Regions from separate parts of the Agrobacterium sp. NPDC058088 genome, predicted to be linked through region 3. Evidence: riboswitches for the same ligand, from Rfam matches in the RefSeq annotation. Region 3 holds a riboswitch; each other region holds the start of a gene.

Region 1 (5,567 bases), 160 kb from region 3:
TCCGTTAATTGCAGACCAGAATAACCGATTCGCCCCAATGGGCGATGAATGCCAAAGCGGTAAAAACGATCCACCAAGCCCTGAATATTCCTGAAGAACGCAATAATTCCCATCTTTTCTCGGGCAACAACTTGAAACTGGCAAGTGCAAATTAGCGCCATTGAAGTCATCTAAAGCGATTGCCAGCGGCACGCGTCGAAAATAAGGCGATCAGCCATTCAGAAAACTATCGACCGCCTTCACATTTTGTGTGGCGAAGAAATCTGCGGTCGCGCCTGCGTAGACAACGCGGCCACGCTCAAGAAAAACCACCCGCTGCGCCAGCTTTTTTATGTCGTCGGGATGATGTGTGACAATAATCACCGTATTTTTTGTTTCGTCGTGCAAGTCGAGAAGCAGAGACGTCATGCCCGCCCGCAATCCCGGATCGAGCGCGGCGAAGGGTTCATCGAGCAACATGACCGGTTTTTGCCGCACCAGGGCACGCGCCAGCGCCGCCCTTTGCCTTTCTCCGCCGGAAAGCGTACCCGGCAGGCGCCTGTCGAAACCCGCAAGACCGACGCGCGCCAGCGCCACTTCGATCTTCTGCCGGCCCTCCGCCCGCAATTTCAGGCTGGGGCTGACGCCGAGGGCGACATTGGTGAAAATATCGAGATGGGCGAAAAGATTATTGTCCTGAAAGATCGATGAAACCGGCCTTTCCGAAGGATCCTTTGCCGTGATGTCCTGTCCATCGATAAGCACACGGCCGGAGTCCGGCACCTCGAAACCGGCCACGAGATTGAGGAGCGTCGATTTTCCCGAACCGGAGGCACCGACGACCGCCGTCACCTGACCTTGCGGGAAGGTGCAATCGAGTTCGAAATCCTGCGTCCCGAGCCGTAGCCTGACATTATCCAGCTCCACGGCAAAATCGTCGCCTGTCATATACGAGCCCCTGCTGATTGGGATGGTCTGGAAACACCGCCTGCGGCAAGCAGCAGGCAAACGATGCCGAGGAGGAAGGCATATCCGGCGGCGTCATTGGTGCGATAGCTCCCCATATTGCTGTAAACCAGCCAGGGCAAGGTTATGAAGTTTTCCGATCCGAACAGCGCAACCGCCCCGAGATCGCCGAGCGACAACGCCATGGCAAAAGAAAGTGCCATCAGCATGGGCCGCCGAAGAACCGGCAGATCGGCAAACCGCAACCGCGAAAAGCCCTGAAGTCCGAGGCTGGCGGAAAGCCGGCCGGTGCGCAGGAAATGACTGGTGAAGGCCGGCTCCATCACCCGCATGGCCAGCGGCAGGGCCATCAGCATATTGATGAGCGCCACGAGAACGGGCGCATAGAAGCTGACATCACCGAAGATCCGAAGCAGCAGGAACCAACCGCTTCCAAGCACGACGGGCGGAACAAGCAGCACCAGCGAGGAGCCCGCCCCAAGCAGTGCGGAAAGCAAGCGGAGAGGCCACGCCACCTTGCGTCTGGAGCCGATGGCCTGGCGCGCGCCGATAATCGCCATGCAGCAGAAAACGACGAGAATTGCCGACAGCATGGCGATGGCGAGACTGGTCGCCGCAGCACGCAGGAAGATCGGCGCGGTGAGCAGGCGCGGCAGATCGGCCTGCAACCCCGAAACAGCGATGGCGATAAGCGGCAACCCGACCAGAAAAACAGCAAAAGCGATTGCCGCGCCGTCCCACAGGCGCGCTGCGGTGCTTTTGCCGTCGAAACGCTGGATGCTGCGACCAAGCGAGGAGATTTCCGCTTCCGGTGACGGCAAAAAGGCGAGGAGCGCAAGCAGGATTGCGGTGAGCACAATCTGCAGAACCGAAAGCGCGATTGCCCGCTGCGGATCGAAATCGAACCGCAGCGCCTGATAGATCGCCACTTCCAGCGTCGTTGCTGCCGGCCCGCCGCCCAGAAGAAGCACAAGCGTGAAGCTGGTGGCGCACAGCATGAAAACCAGCCCGGCGATGCCAGGAATGAGCCGCGAGACCGCCGGCCATTCGATGAAACGGAAAACTGAAACCGACCCCATGCCGAGACTTGCCGCCATGCGCCAATATTCTCCCGGAATGCGCTCCAGCCCGGCCAGCATCAGCCGCACGGAAAGCGGCAGATTGAAGAAGACGTGAGCAATGAGAATGCCGGAAAGGCCGTATATGCTGAAAGGCTCATCCGCACCGGCAAAAACAAGGGCACTGTTCAGCACGCCCTGCCTGCCCCAGATAGTGATGATGCCGAAGGCACCGACGATCACCGGCAAACCCATTGGCACCGCCATCAGCCGGATGATCCAGATCCTTCCCGGAAACTCTCTGCGCCGGGCGAGTGCCAGAGCGACGGGCAGACCGAGAACGATAGATAAAAGGGTAGATAGCATCGCCTGGTAAAGCGTGAAGCGCAGGATGCGCAACGTATAGGCATCCATGATTCCGGCGGCGGATGGGCCGGCATCAAATGACAGCAGCGCAAAAACCGCGAGCGCCATGAACAAGAAAACGGCGGCAAAGGCCGCCGTCCCGAAAATGACTGACCGCCGATAATCGCGACGCAACATCATGTGCGAGCGTGCCTCTTCCTCAGTTCATGCTCATGGCCGAAAGCCATTCGTCGATCCAGGCCTTGCGGTTCTTCGCCACCTCTTCGGGATCCATCAGGAAGGTCTTTTGCGGCACGACGAGTTTGGAAAATGCCTCGGGCAAGGGTGCCGACGTGGCCGCGACCGGCATCATCCAGTTGTTTTCAGGAATGGCGTCCTGAAAACCTGATGTCAGTGTGAAAGCGAGAAACTGCTTTGCCAGATCCTTGTGCGGTGCGTTTTTGAGGAGACCAGAGACTTCGATCTGGATGTAATGCCCTTCGGAAAAGGCCGCAGCCTGATAACGCTCCGATTTTTCCGCGACCATGTGATAGGCGGGCGAGGTGGTGTAGGAGAGCACCATCGGCACTTCCCCCTTGGTGAAGAGGCCATAGGATTCCGACCAGCCCGGCGTGACGGTGAGAATGCGCTTCCTGAGCTTTGCCCAGGCCTCCGGCGCCTTGTCGCCATAAACCGATTTCACCCACAAAAGCAGGCCGAGCCCCGGCGTGGAAGTGCGCGGATCCTGAATGGCGATCTTCTGCGCGGGATCGCCTTCCACCAGCTCCTTCAGGCTCGTCGGCGGGTTCTTCACCGTCTGCGTGTCATAGATGACGGCAAAATGCCCATAGTCATAGGGTACGAAAACATCATCCTTGTAACCGCCCGGCACTTTGGCCGCCGACGCATCGATGCCGCTCACGTCAAAAAGACCGGTCTGTTTCGCCTCTGCGACAAGATTGGTGTCGAGACCAACGACCACATCCGCCTTGGATCCTGCGCCTTCAAGCTTCAGACGATTGAGCAGTGCCACACCATCCGCGACACCCACAAAATTGACCTTGCAGCCGCACACCTTCTCGAAAGCTTCCTTCACCTTAGGGCCGGGACCCCATTCGGAAACGAAGCTTTCATAGGTATAGACGGTCAGTTCCGGCTTATCCTGAGCCGCGGCGAGACCGGGCAGAAACAGCGAGGCGGCAATGACGGAATTCAGAAAAAGACGACGGCGCACGGGTATCTCCTCAAAAAACGAGAAGGAGTAGCCGCTTGTCTTTAAGCCGTCTAATCCCTCCGCCGGTATGAACCGGATCAGGTTCTTCGGGTTGGCAAGCCTCTCAGCCTTCTGCACATGAGCACAGAAGACACCCCGTTAGATCAAGATGATGGTTTAGTCCCGTCGTCTGTGATTGGCAAGACGGCCGAGATCAGCCCTGCCCCGTCATATGCACCAGTTCCCAGACGTGACCGTCGGGATCTTGAAAGCTGCCCGCATACATGAAGCCATGGTCCTGAACCGGTTTCCAGCTGCTGCCACCGGAGGCAAGCGCGGTCGCGATCATCCCGTCGATCTCCTCGCGGCTCCCGGCGGAAAGGCAGGTCAGAACCTCGGTGCTGCGCTTGGCATCGGCGATATCACCATTGATGAAATCGCGAAAACGTTCCTCCTGAAGAAGCATCACGAAGATGTTCTCCTCCACGATCATGCACAGCGTGCGGTCGTCGGAATACTCCGGATTGAAACTGAAACCGAGGGCCGTGAAAAAGCTTCTCGATCCCTCGATGTTCTTGACCGGCAGATTGACGAAAATCATGCGCATTTCAGACGTCCTCCAAACGAACGCGAGCATAGAACGGCAATTCCGCTTGCCTGTCAAAGGCCGAAGAAGGGCTGCTTGAATGGAGAGCGCCTGGTTTCAGCTCTCCAGTTCTTCGCGCAGCATCTCCAGCTCCAGCCATTCCTCTTCCATGGTCTCCAGCTTTTCGCGCAGCTTTTCCATTTCCTGCGCCAGCTTGTTGAAGGTCGCCTGATCCTTGGCGAAGAGTTGCGGGTCAGCCATGCGCTGTTCGCGTTTTGCGATCTCTTCCTGGGCCTTTTCCATTTCCTTCGGAAGATTTTCGAGAGCGAATTTTTGCTTGAAGGAAAGTTTGCCCTTGGCCTTGACGGGCTCCTGCGATGGCGAAGCTGAAGATACGGCTCTTGCCTTTTCCTGCCTTTCGGCCTTGCGTTTTTCTTCCGCCGCACCCTTGCGCTGCGCCATCATGTCCGAATAGCCGCCCGCATATTCGATCCAGCGCCCATCCGGCTGATCGGGATTGGCCGGCGCGATGGTGGAGGTGACGGTACGATCCAGAAAATCACGGTCGTGGCTGACGAGAATGACCGTACCGGAAAAACCGGCCACGATCTCCTGCAACAGATCGAGCGTTTCGATGTCGAGATCGTTGGTCGGTTCGTCGAGAATGAGAAGATTGGTCGGCCGGGCCAGAATGCGCGCCAGGATAAGACGGGCGCGCTCCCCACCGGAAAGATTGCGGATGGGTGTGCGCGCCTGTTCCGGCTGGAACAGGAAGTCCTTCATGTAACCCGTAACATGCTTCACTTCGCCATTGACGAGAAGATTGTCACCACGCCCGTCGGTCAGATAATGGGCGAGCGTTTCGTTAGGGTTGAGATCCTCACGTTTCTGGTCAAGCGTGGCGATCTCCAGATTGGTGCCGAGCTTCACCGTGCCGCTGTCGGGTTCAAGCTGGCCCGTCAGCATCTTCAGGAGCGTGGTTTTGCCCGCACCGTTCGGACCGACGAGACCGATGCAATCCCCCCGATGAACCCTGAGCGAGAATGGCGCCACGATCACGCGCTCGCCATAAGCCTTGGTGATGGCGTCGGCCTCGATGACCAGCTTTCCGGATTCCCGCCCTTCGGTGACGGTTGCCTGTACGGAACCCTGCGGACCCTTGTGGCCGCGATATTCCGCGCGCATGGCCTGAAGCTCGCCGACGCGGCGCATGTTGCGCTTGCGCCTTGCGGTCACGCCGTAACGCATCCAGTGTTCTTCGCGCTCGATGGCCTTGCCGAGCTTGTGCTGTTCCAGCTCTTCCTCTTCCAGCACCTTGTCGCGCCATTCCTCGAAATGGGCAAAGCCACGATTGAGACGGCGCGACTGACCGCGATCGAGCCACACTGTGGAGGTCGAGACCTTCTCCAGAAAGCGCCGG
Region 2 (5,567 bases), on a different contig from region 3:
GAAAGGGTGATGAGTTCGCGTGCAAATCCCAGCCGGGACGGCGAGTAATCGCAATGGACGGGATCAACGATCCACGGCTTTCCAGCTTGGTTGGCGATCTCGATGGCCAGTCGGATGACCTTGCGCCGTTCGGCATCCAGCGTGCCGAGATTGACGGTAAGTGCATCCGCCTTGGTAACGAAGCTCTCGATTTCTTCCATCGAGGTCGTCATCGAGGGAATGCCGCCGATGACGGTGATGCCGTCGGCGGTGAATTTCTGCACCACGGTGTTCATCAGGCAATGCACGCGCGGACGGGTCTGGCGCACACGCTCGAGAATCTCGGCGGCCTTTGCCGCTGTCGGAAAATCGCCGCTCATGGCTGTTGCAACTCCACGGCGATATCGTCCGCTGCGGGGGCCTGCTTGATCAACTGCATCTCCTGCATGAAGGCGCCGAAACGGGCGTAACGGGCGCGGTCGAGTGCTGCAGGGCGCTTGGCGAAACGTGGCAAGGTGTCGAAGAAGGCCTGTTTGTTCAGGGCATCGTCAAGGTTCGGATAGGCCTTGATGAAAAGCTGCCAGGCGTCCTGCGGATGGTTGGTAATAAAGATCGCGGCCTGCTCCACGGCGGAGAGGAAACGCGGCAGGCGGCTGTCCTTTACAAGATCGGTGGGGGTGACGAAGATCAGCTCGTCATAGGCCGGCACGCCATGTTCCTCGGGGAAAAAGGAACGGCCCTCGTGGCCTTCGAGTTTCATCTGCGTCAGCTCGAAATTGCGGAAACCACCCAGAGTGGCATCCACCTTGCCAGCGATCAGTGACGGCGAAAGCGAGAAATTGACGTTGACGAGTTCGACATCATCCTTCGTCAGGCCGTCCTTTTCCAGCATGCGCTTCAGCATCGCATCCTCGAAGCCGGAAACGGAAAAACCGACCTTTTTGCCCTTCAGGTCCTTCAGGCTCTTGATCGGCCCATCGGCGAGAACCGTGACGGTGTTGAGCGGGGTTTCAACCAGCGTTCCGAAACGGACGAGCGGCAGACCGGCTTCATGGTCGAGATAGAGGTTCGGCTGGTAATGCACACCGATATCGGCCTGCTTTGCCGAGACGAGGCGCGGCACGGCGGAGGGATCGGCAGGCGGCACCAGTTCCACTTCCAGCCCAGCCTCGGTGAACAGGCCGCGTTCCTTGGCTATCACCATCGGTGCATGATCAGGGTTCACGAACCACTCAAGCAACACGGTCAGCTTGTCGGCGGCCTCAGATTGCATGGGCGCAAGCACGCTTGCCGCTGCGATGGCGAGGGAAAGAAGAGTTCGTTTCATGGTGCCGAAAGTCTCCGTAAATATCTGAAAGGAATGTTGTGTTCTGTTTCTTTGGCCCAGGGGGCGAGATTGGCTGTCGCCCGGTCCACGATCAGCCTGAGCACCACGGCCATGACGGCCAGAATGGCCATGGCGGCGAACATGGTATCGGTCTGCATACGGGCATTGGACTGGATCATCACGAAACCAAGCCCGGCCGATGAGCCCACCCATTCGCCGATGACGGCGCCGAGGGGGGCGAGCGGCGCCGCCACCCTCAAGCCCGAAATCAGCGAGGGAAGCGCCAGCGGCACGCGCAGCCGGGTGAGGATCTGCCAATGGCTCGCTTGTGTCAGCGAGGCGGCGTCGAGAATGGCGCGGTCCGTGCGGTTCAGGCCATCGGTGAAAGCCGACGCGATGGGAAAGAAGATGATGATCGCCGTCATCACCACTTTCGAAGCCATGCCGAAGCCAAACCAGAGGACGAGGATGGGGGCGAGTACGAAGACCGGAAAGGCCTGCAACACCAGGACCATGGGCCAGACGAGGCGGCCGAAGCGCGGGGTGGCGGCAATCGTGAAGGCGACGAGGACACCGGCGCTAACGCCTGCCGCTAGCCCGAGCGCCATTTCGCCAAGCGTCACCGTGGCTTGACCGAACAGGAAGCCCGGCTGTCGCAGGAAGGCGGACGCAACATCAGCGGGCGACGGCAGGATGTAACGGGGCGGCGCAAACAGCCATGTCCCCGTCTGCCACAGAAGCAGCAGAAGACCGACACCGTTCAGCGCATGGGTGGCACGCATGAGCCGGGCCTCAGACGCAAACGCACCATGTGCGAAGGACGGAAGGTTTCAGCATCATCGGTCGTCTCCAGCTGTGGCAATCACGGAGATCAGGCAGAGCGGAGAAGAGAAAGGGCAGCGCCTCCAGGGCGCGACAGTTCCGTTCCTACGCCGGCATGACCCGGATCAGGTTCAAGGGTCCGGCTCAACGCCATCTCAGCACCGTGCGGTACTCCCCTCGGAAGAGCTTGTTTTGTAGGTCAAGTTTTAAAAATGTCAACGTCCCCGCCGAGGATGCTTTGTCAGACGTGATCGCGTTCAGCCGTCTTTCATCGGCCTATTAGTTATTAAGGAAATTAGATTTATCGAAAATTAGTTATCTCTCGAAACTGCCTTTCAATATTGGACGACTATTTTGACCCCCGGGGAAAAATTACGGGGACGACGTTGAAAACCTTCTGGCAGGATAAATCGGGAAATTTCGGCATTCTCAGCGCCCTGTTGATGGTGCCTCTTATTGGTGTCGCGGGCGTGGCTCTTGATGTGGCGCACGGCATGACCGTGAAATCGGACCTGCAGATGGCCGCCGATGCCGCGGCCCTCGCGGTGGTGTCCGACACCTCGGCGAGCGTTCACAAGGCAAAGGAAATGTCTGGTGATGGGGTCATCACGCTTGGTGGCGATGAGGCCTCCGCATTTTTTGAAGGCAATGAGAGAGCCAATCCCGACTACAAGCTGCTGTCCCTCGACGTATCGGTTGTCAAGCACGGCAATGCGATCGAATCGGAGGTCAACTTCAAGGCGTCCGTCGGCACGACGCTTTCACGGATACTTGGAGAGGATCTCGTCACCGTTGCGGGCAGGGCGACCGCCAAATATGAGACGGAAACATTCAGCGACTTCTATGTCCTTCTGGATAACACCCCGTCGATGGGCGTGGGCGCCACACCGGCCGATGTCGCAACGATGGTTGCGAATACCAGCGACAAATGCGCGTTCGCCTGTCACATCGTGAAAGACGGTGTGGTTGACACGAACAGTTATTATTACAAGGCTAAAAGCCTCGGGGTGACAACGCGCATCAACGTGGTCGCAAAGGCGACGGCAAGCCTCATGGACACGGCGAAGTCCATGCGCAAAAGCAGCAATCAATATCGTATGGCAGTCTATTCCTTCGGAGAGAAAGCCGAAGACACGAAGCTGCTTGAAGTCGTGCCGTTGACGTCGGATCTGGCGACAGCCAAGAAAAAAGCCGCTGAAGTCGACCTGATGTCGATCCCCAAACAGGGGTTCAACAACGACCAGCAGACCGATTTTGACCGGGCCCTGACCCAGATTGGCGACAAAATTGGCAATTCTGGAACGGGCGCAAGTTCGGCGAGCCCCGAGAAGATCGTCTTCTTCGTCACTGATGGCGTCGGCGATAGCTACAAGCCGTCTAGCTGCACTAAAAAAACGACGAGTGGCCGCTGCCAGGAGCCAATCGACGTGAAATATTGCACGAAGCTGAAGGAAAAGGGTTTTCGGATTGCAGTGCTCTACACAACCTATCTGCCGCTACCGACAAACGGTTGGTACAACACCTGGATCGCACCCTTCCAGTCGGAAATCGGCACACGCATGCAGCAATGCGCTTCTCCGGGCCTGTTCTTCGAGGTCAGCCCGTCGCAGGGTATCAGCGACGCGATGACCGCGCTTTTCAAGAAGGCCATCACATCACCGCGCTTGACGGGGTGATGGAAAGACGAACTTGGCTATCGTTCAGCGGATGTTGCGAACCTGTTCAAACAGCTGACGATGGCCGCTATCGGCACGATAAAAAACCGCAGGCTCGCCGAGCGGCGCTGCAACGGTGACCTCTTGCCCGCCGCGGTACTGCGTGCCACTCCACAGGTGCACCCATTCGCCATTGCCCGGCAAATAGAGCGAGCGTTGCGTTTCGCTCGCCTTCCAGACCGGTGCGACCAGCATATCCGCGCCATAGAGATAGCAGTCCTGAATGGCATAGGTTTGCGGCTCATTCTCGTAATGCAGGAAAAGCGGCCGCTGCACCGGCAGGCCCGTCTTTGCCGCCTCGGCGGAAAGCGATTTCAGATAGGGAGCGAGCGCGACATAGACTGTCGTCATGCGGGCGAAATGGGCGAGAACCTTTTCGTCCTGATCGATCTGCAGATTGTCGCGCGGGCGGTTGCCCTCATGGGTGCGCATGACCGGCGTGAAGGCGGCCATTTCCGTCCAGCGCATGATGAGCTCCGCGGTGCGGACATTGCCGAACAGGCTGGTGTAACCGCCGATGTCGGAATGATGATAGGCATTGCCCATGAGCCCGGAGGAGAGTGCGCCGCAAATGACGGTGACAAGTCCATCATGACGGGAGAAGTCGACGGACTGGTCGCCGCCCCAGATCAGCGGGCAATGGGCCTGCACGCCGGTGAAACCAGCCCGCATGAAGAACAGCGCTTCGCCAGTCTTGCCACGACTTTTGACGCCCTCCGCGTTAACCTCGGCCCAGAGCTTGGGCCAGGCATTGTGCATCAGCTTGGCGTCGACGCCGTTCGAAAGCTGGATGTTGATCGGCAGATATTCGCCGAAATCCGCCATCCAGCCGGACAGGCCGAAATCGAGCATGTTTTTGCCGATGATCTCTTCGGCAAACCAGTCGGCAGCGGCCTGATTGGTGAAATCGACCACGCCGCAATCGAACTCGCCGAAATCCACCAGCGCCGTTTTGCCCTCGGCGTCCGTGGCGAAATAACCAGCCGCTTCAGCAACCGGGAAGAGCGGGCCGTCGACGCAGAGATAGGGGTTCACGTAACCCAGAAAACGGATACCTTGGTCGGCTAACTCGGCGATCTTCTGGCGCAGATGCGGGTAGCGGGTCTCATTTGCCTGCCAGTCCCAGAAGAGGCGGGCGCCGAAGGATGTCTGCCGAAGCCCCACCCAGTCCTCGCACCAGAGGCCGGACACCTTCGTGCCGGCCGCGCGGATTTTCTCCAGCCGGGCAAAGGAGTTGACGCCATCCTTTAATCCGATGATCGCGCCGTTATAGATCCAATCAGGCAGTTGCGGCTGACGCCCGAACCGCAGCGACAAGGCGGAGATGATATCGGTGAAACTGTCACCGGCGAAAAATTCGATCTTTTCAGGGATGGCCCAGATTTCGATCTCGTGGAAATCACCATTGCGGAAATCGAAGACCGAATAGGCGCTCGTTTCTACATGCAGCGCGTATCTACGCGATGAAAGGTAGGTCGGCTGCGGATAGTTGGTGTTGTAATAATCACCGCCCGCCTTGCCGCTGACGTCAGACTTGAAGGTGATTTCGGTCGTCTTGTCGCGACCCACACCTGGCTCGGAGGTCCAGAGCGGGAAGCGCCTTCCGCGCATGTCGAAATAGGACATCTGCTCACCGCCGCCCCAGACATGCTCCTCCGTTTCCGCAAAGACGCGCAGCCAGAGACGGTTGATGGTCTCATCCAGCGCCGTCAGCAGGATGGCAT
Region 3 (5,567 bases):
AGCCGAGGGAGAGATCGGTAACATTGCCGACCGACACGCCGTCAATATCCGTCATAAGATTGTTACCTGCCGCCATGCCGTTCCCCTTTTCTTTCGGTATCCCGCCGCCGCAGCGTACTGTCAACGCAAAAGGTGCCGTCCCCGCCTCTGGCGAAAAGCCGCCCTCAGGAGAAAACCGCCGTTCCGATCACGGGTGTCGAAGGCACAGCCATATCCCTCGGTTCCAGTGGCCCGGACCTGAAGGCCTGATGACCGGCCTCAATGGCTTGGGCGAAAGCCGTCGCCATGCCGACCGGGTCGCCCGCGCCCGCAACCGCCGTGTTGAGCAGAACGGCATCATAACCAAGCTCCATCACGGTCAACGCATGGGACGGACGGCCGATACCGGCATCGACGATGAGCGGCACGTCGGGAAACCGTGCCCGCATCGATTTCAGCGCGGTCAGATTGAGCGGCCCCATGGCGCTGCCGATCGGCGCGCACCAGGGCATCAGCACCCTGCAGCCGGCCTCCAGCAGCTTTTCGGCGACGACGAGATCATCCGTCATATAGGGAAAGACCTCAAACCCCTGGTCACAAAGTATTTTAGCCGCCTCGACAAGCGCGAAGACATCGGGCTGCAACGTATCATGATGACCGATGACCTCCAGCTTGATCCAGTTGGTGCGAAAAACCTCTCGCGCCATCTTCGCGGTCAGCACCGCTTCCTTGACGGTATGACAACCGGCGGTATTGGGCAGGATGTGGCGGTCCAGCTCGCGAATCAGCTCGAAGAACTGGCCGCCTTTCTTGCCGCCTGCCATCTCCCGGCGCAGCGAAATCGTCAGAATATCCGTATCGCTCGCCCGCACCGCATCCGCGAGCACGGCAGGGGATGGATAACGCGCCGTGCCAAGCAGAAGACGGGACGAGACCTCGCGACCATAAAGCGTCAGCATGGGCTCAGCCTCCCTGCATCGGCGAGAGGATTTCGACACGGTCGAAAGCCTTCAGCACGTAATCGGCGCGTTCTTCCGAATGCACGAGATCGCCATTGACCGCCGTCGCCAGCCAGTCGCCCTCGTAATCGAGGCTGGCGAGCAGCCCAGCCAGCGTTTCAGTGGCGAGATCAAGCTCGTCGCCATTGACAAGAAGTTTCATGATCCTGTTCCTTTTGAGATAGATTTTGGCAAATAATCCGCACCGCCTGCCGCGCCATGGATGGCGAGAGCAAAAAGCCGTGCCGGTGCGCACCGTTGATGAAGATGGTCCGACCATCCTCCGTGACTTTTGGCAGATTGTCGGGATAGGCAGGACGTCGGCCCGTGCCGGTTTCGATGATTTCCGCTTCCGCGAAGGCAGGGTGCACGGCATAGGCGGCATTCAGGAACTCCATCATCGAGCGGGCGGAAATGGCGCTGGCATAGTCAGTCTCGATCATAGTCGCGCCCACCATGAAGCGGCCGGGCTCGCGCGGCACGATATAGAGCGGAATGCGTGGATGCAGCAGCCGGATGGGACGGGAGAGGGAAACTTCCGACGTGGCGAGGTAAAGCATCTCTCCCCGAACCCCGCGAAGGTTGGGAATTTCTCCCACTGCCGCAGGTCCGGTGCAATCGACCACCCGGTCGAACCGCTGTTCGTCCACCGAAACGCCCATATGAAACCGCACACCCATGCCGCAAAGCCGCTCATAAAGTGACTTCAGTGCAAGGCGCGGATCGAGATGTCCCTCATCCGCAAAATAGAGCCCGGAGCGGAAGCGACCGGCAAGGTCGGGCTCCAGAGCGGCGATTCCAGCCTCATCCACCCAGCGATAGCCGCTTGTCCGCGATGCGAAACGCGACAGCTCCACCTTGTCGCGGGCGGGCGCCACGACCAGCGTGCCGTTGCGAACCACAAGGCCGGGAGTTGCGTCATCCCACCAGTCAAGCGCCACCTTGCCGAGTGTCAGAACCGCCTCTTCCGCGCTTTCACGCTCGCACCAGGGCGCCAGCATGCCGCCTGCATAGAACGACGCCCCACGAGAAGGCTCAGAATTGCGCTCCGAGATCTCGACGGCAACGCCACTCCGCGCCAGTTCGAAGGCCGCCGTCAGTCCGGCGACCCCCGTTCCCTTGATCAGAACACGCATCCTATTCGGCGCTCGCGGGCGTCGGAAGCGGCATGTAAAGCTCGCCGCCTTCCTTAAAGCGCGCCGCCATGGCCTCGAGCCCCTCCTTCTGCGCCTCGGCACGGATATCGTGGGAAATCCGCATTGAGCAGAATTTCGGCCCGCACATGGAGCAGAAATGCGCGACCTTGTGCGCCTCCTTCGGCAACGTCTCGTCGTGGAAGGACCGCGCCGTGTCCGGGTCGAGCGACAGGTTGAACTGATCCTCCCAGCGGAACTCGAACCTTGCACGTGACAAGGCGTCGTCACGCACCTGTGCAGCGGGATGGCCTTTGGCAAGATCGGCGGCATGGGCGGCAATCTTGTAGGTAATAACGCCCACCTTCACGTCGTTGCGGTCAGGCAGGCCAAGATGTTCCTTGGGCGTCACGTAACAAAGCATGGCGGTGCCGAACCAGCCGATCATTGCCGCGCCAATACCCGAGGTAATGTGGTCGTAACCCGGCGCAATGTCCGTGGTCAGCGGCCCCAGCGTATAGAAAGGCGCCTCACCGCAGGTCTTCAGCTGCTTGTCCATGTTTTCCTTGATCTTATGCATCGGCACATGGCCGGGGCCTTCGATCATCACCTGGCAATCCTTTGCCCAGGCGATCTGCGTCAGTTCACCCAGCGTTTCCAGTTCCGCGAACTGCGCCGCATCATTGGCGTCGGCAATAGACCCGGGCCGCAAACCGTCACCCAAGGAGAAGGAGACATCGTAAGCGCGGCAAATGTCACAAATCTCCTCGAAATGCTCATAGAGAAAACTTTCCTTATGGTGATGCAGACACCACTTGGCCATGATGGAGCCGCCGCGCGAAACGATGCCGGTGACGCGGTTGACGGTGAGTGGGATGTAATGCAGCCTGACGCCTGCATGGATGGTGAAATAATCCACCCCCTGCTCCGCCTGTTCGATCAACGTATCACGGAACACTTCCCAATTGAGGTCTTCGGCAATGCCGTTGACCTTCTCCAGAGCCTGATAAAGCGGCACGGTACCGATCGGCACCGGCGAATTGCGGATGATCCATTCGCGGATATTGTGAATGTTGCGGCCGGTCGAAAGGTCCATGACGGTATCCGCACCCCAGCGGATCGCCCAAACCATCTTCTCAACCTCTTCCGCCATGGAGGAGGTGACGGCGGAATTGCCGATATTGGCGTTGATCTTCACCAGAAAATTACGGCCGATGATCATCGGCTCAAGTTCCGGATGGTTGATATTGGCGGGAATGATGGCGCGACCGGCCGCCACTTCCTGACGCACGAATTCCGCCGTGACATAATCAGGAATATGCGCACCAAAGCTTTCGCCGTCACGCACGAGCTTTTCTTTTGCGGCCTCGCGACCGAGATTTTCGCGGATGGCGATGAATTCCATTTCCGGCGTGATGATACCGGCGCGTGCATAGGCAAGCTGCGTCACGGCCTTGTCAGCCGTCGCTTTCAAAGGCTGATTGCGCACTCCGAATTCTGGTGTCAGGCGCTCACCCGTGGCGAAGCCATTATCTTCCGGTTTGACATGCCGTCCCTCATAGGCCTCAACATCGCCGCGCGCGACGATCCACTCGTGACGCAGACGCGGCAGACCCTTTTCGATCAGGACTGTATGAGCAGGATCGGTATAAGGGCCGGAGGAATCATAGACCGTCACCGGCGGCTCGCCCGCCGTCGGGTGCACCGCGATCTCGCGCATCGGCACGCGGATATTCGGATGCAAAATTCCGGGCTTATGGATTTTCGTGGAGGCGGCATGCGGTCCGGTGGTGACCGTAAGCGGGATAGTCTTGGCAGCGATATTCATCTTGAGGCTCCAAAGTTTGACAGTGGAGACCCAGTTCGAGCCGGAATGATGGAAAATACCCGTGCGCCGATACGAAACGCCATGCGCCCGCCCGACATCAGGTCTTTGCACCGTCCCTACGCCAGTATGAACTGGATCAGGTTCAACGGGTCACTGCGCATGAAAGCAGAATCTCAGCCCCTTGACGGGACACCCCTGGTGAATGGCCACAGGAAAAGACACCGCCCGCATTTTGTCAAGGCCGCCTATCAAAGCTTGGCAAAGGTGCGGGAATGGCGCATGCTGCCGTTAGTTGTAATTAACCTAACGGTTTAGGTGAATATTATCGTTTGCGGCATAACGATAAGCACAAACCTTCCTAATGTTGATTTCATTGGAGATACGTCGGAATGAATGCGACTATTCGTGAAATACTAGCAAAATTCGGCCAGCTTCCCACCCCCGTAGATACGATTGCAGACGAAGCCGATCTTTATGCAGCGGGCCTTTCTTCCTTCGCATCGGTGCAATTGATGCTGGGAATCGAAGAAGCTTTCGACATCGAGTTTCCAGATAACCTGCTGAACCGCAAGTCCTTCGCCAGCATCAAGGCCATCGAAGACACCGTTAAGCTCATCCTGGATGGTAAAGAGGCAGCCTGATGAACATGACCGTTGCGCCGCAGGATGAAACGCTGTCCGCGCGCGCGGGCCGTGTCGCGATCATTGCCGCCAAACATGCCGACGAGGTGGATGTCACCGGCCGCTTCCCACAGGAAGCCGTCGACGCCCTGCGGCAGGAACGCCTGCTGGGAATTCAGGTACCCGCCTCGCTCGGCGGCGAAGGCGCTTCCGTTCAGGAGATTGCCGACATTTGCGCCCGGCTCGGCCAAGCCTGTTCGGCAACGGCGATGATTTTCGCCATGCATCACATCAAGCTGTCCAGCCTGGTGGAACACGGCGTGGAAAGCGAATGGCATGCGGGCTTCATGCGCCGCGTTGCCAACGAACAGCTTCTGCTCGGCTCCGCTACCACTGAAGGCGGCATCGGCGGCAATCTGCGCAACTCCATCTGCGCGATCGAAGTCGAAGGGGAAAGCTGCCGGCTGGAAAAGGACGCCACCGTTATTTCCTATGGCAGCAATGCCGATGCGATCCTCATCACCTCGCGCGCCCACAAGGATGCCGCGCCCGCCGATCAGGTGATGACCGTATTTCTAAAAAACCAATACACGCTTGAGAAGACCCATGTCTGGGATACGCTCGGCATGCGTGGCACCTGTTCGGATGGCTTCCTGTTCCGAGGCGAAGCGCCGGCGGTGCAGATTTTCCCAAAGCCTTTCGCGGAAATCGCTGCACAATCCATGCTTGCAAGCTCGCATCTGCTGTGGAGCGCCGTCTGGTATGGCATCGCGTCGGATGCGGTGTTGCGCGCCCAGTCCTTTGTCAGAACCGCGGCCCGCAAATCGCCCGGAACGGCTCCTCCCGGCGCGATCCGCCTTGCCGAGGTTTCCACCAAGCTGCAGGTGGTGAAATCCAACATCATAGCCGGTATCAAGGCTTACGAAGAGACCAAGAGCGACGCCGAAAAACTGATGTCGATGGCGTTTGCGGTGGCCATGAACAATGTGAAGATCTGCTCTTCGGAAAC

The links. A riboswitch is a leader RNA that binds a small molecule or an ion and turns the genes downstream of it on or off. The one in region 3 is predicted to bind thiamine pyrophosphate.
Region 1: another riboswitch for thiamine pyrophosphate. It lies ahead of thiB (thiamine ABC transporter substrate binding subunit); the one in region 3 lies ahead of thiC (phosphomethylpyrimidine synthase ThiC).
Region 2: another riboswitch for thiamine pyrophosphate. It lies ahead of ACFVTJ_RS12545 (ABC transporter permease); the one in region 3 lies ahead of thiC (phosphomethylpyrimidine synthase ThiC).

What each region holds. Positions count from the first base shown of each region.
Region 1 is NZ_JBHVSU010000009.1:9,660-15,226, reverse strand. Features, by position in the region: gene thiQ (thiamine ABC transporter ATP-binding protein) at 211-927, opposite strand; gene thiP (thiamine/thiamine pyrophosphate ABC transporter permease ThiP) at 924-2,549, opposite strand; gene thiB (thiamine ABC transporter substrate binding subunit) at 2,569-3,582, opposite strand; TPP riboswitch at 3,620-3,730, opposite strand; gene ACFVTJ_RS20100 (VOC family protein) at 3,776-4,168, opposite strand; gene ACFVTJ_RS20095 (ABC-F family ATP-binding cassette domain-containing protein) at 4,265-5,567, opposite strand, start outside.
Region 2 is NZ_JBHVSU010000003.1:554,745-560,311, forward strand. Features, by position in the region: gene ACFVTJ_RS12535 (hydroxyethylthiazole kinase) at 1-359, opposite strand, end outside; gene ACFVTJ_RS12540 (ABC transporter substrate-binding protein) at 356-1,306, opposite strand; gene ACFVTJ_RS12545 (ABC transporter permease) at 1,303-2,088, opposite strand; TPP riboswitch at 2,214-2,316, opposite strand; gene ACFVTJ_RS12550 (pilus assembly protein) at 2,515-3,804, shown strand; gene ACFVTJ_RS12555 (alpha-glucosidase) at 3,829-5,567, opposite strand, start outside.
Region 3 is NZ_JBHVSU010000009.1:169,172-174,738, reverse strand. Features, by position in the region: gene ACFVTJ_RS20835 (P1 family peptidase) at 1-76, opposite strand, end outside; gene ACFVTJ_RS20830 (thiazole synthase) at 165-938, opposite strand; gene thiS (sulfur carrier protein ThiS) at 943-1,140, opposite strand; gene thiO (glycine oxidase ThiO) at 1,109-2,113, opposite strand; gene thiC (phosphomethylpyrimidine synthase ThiC) at 2,115-3,938, opposite strand; TPP riboswitch at 4,034-4,145, opposite strand; gene ACFVTJ_RS20810 (acyl carrier protein) at 4,328-4,579, shown strand; gene ACFVTJ_RS20805 (acyl-CoA dehydrogenase family protein) at 4,579-5,567, shown strand, end outside.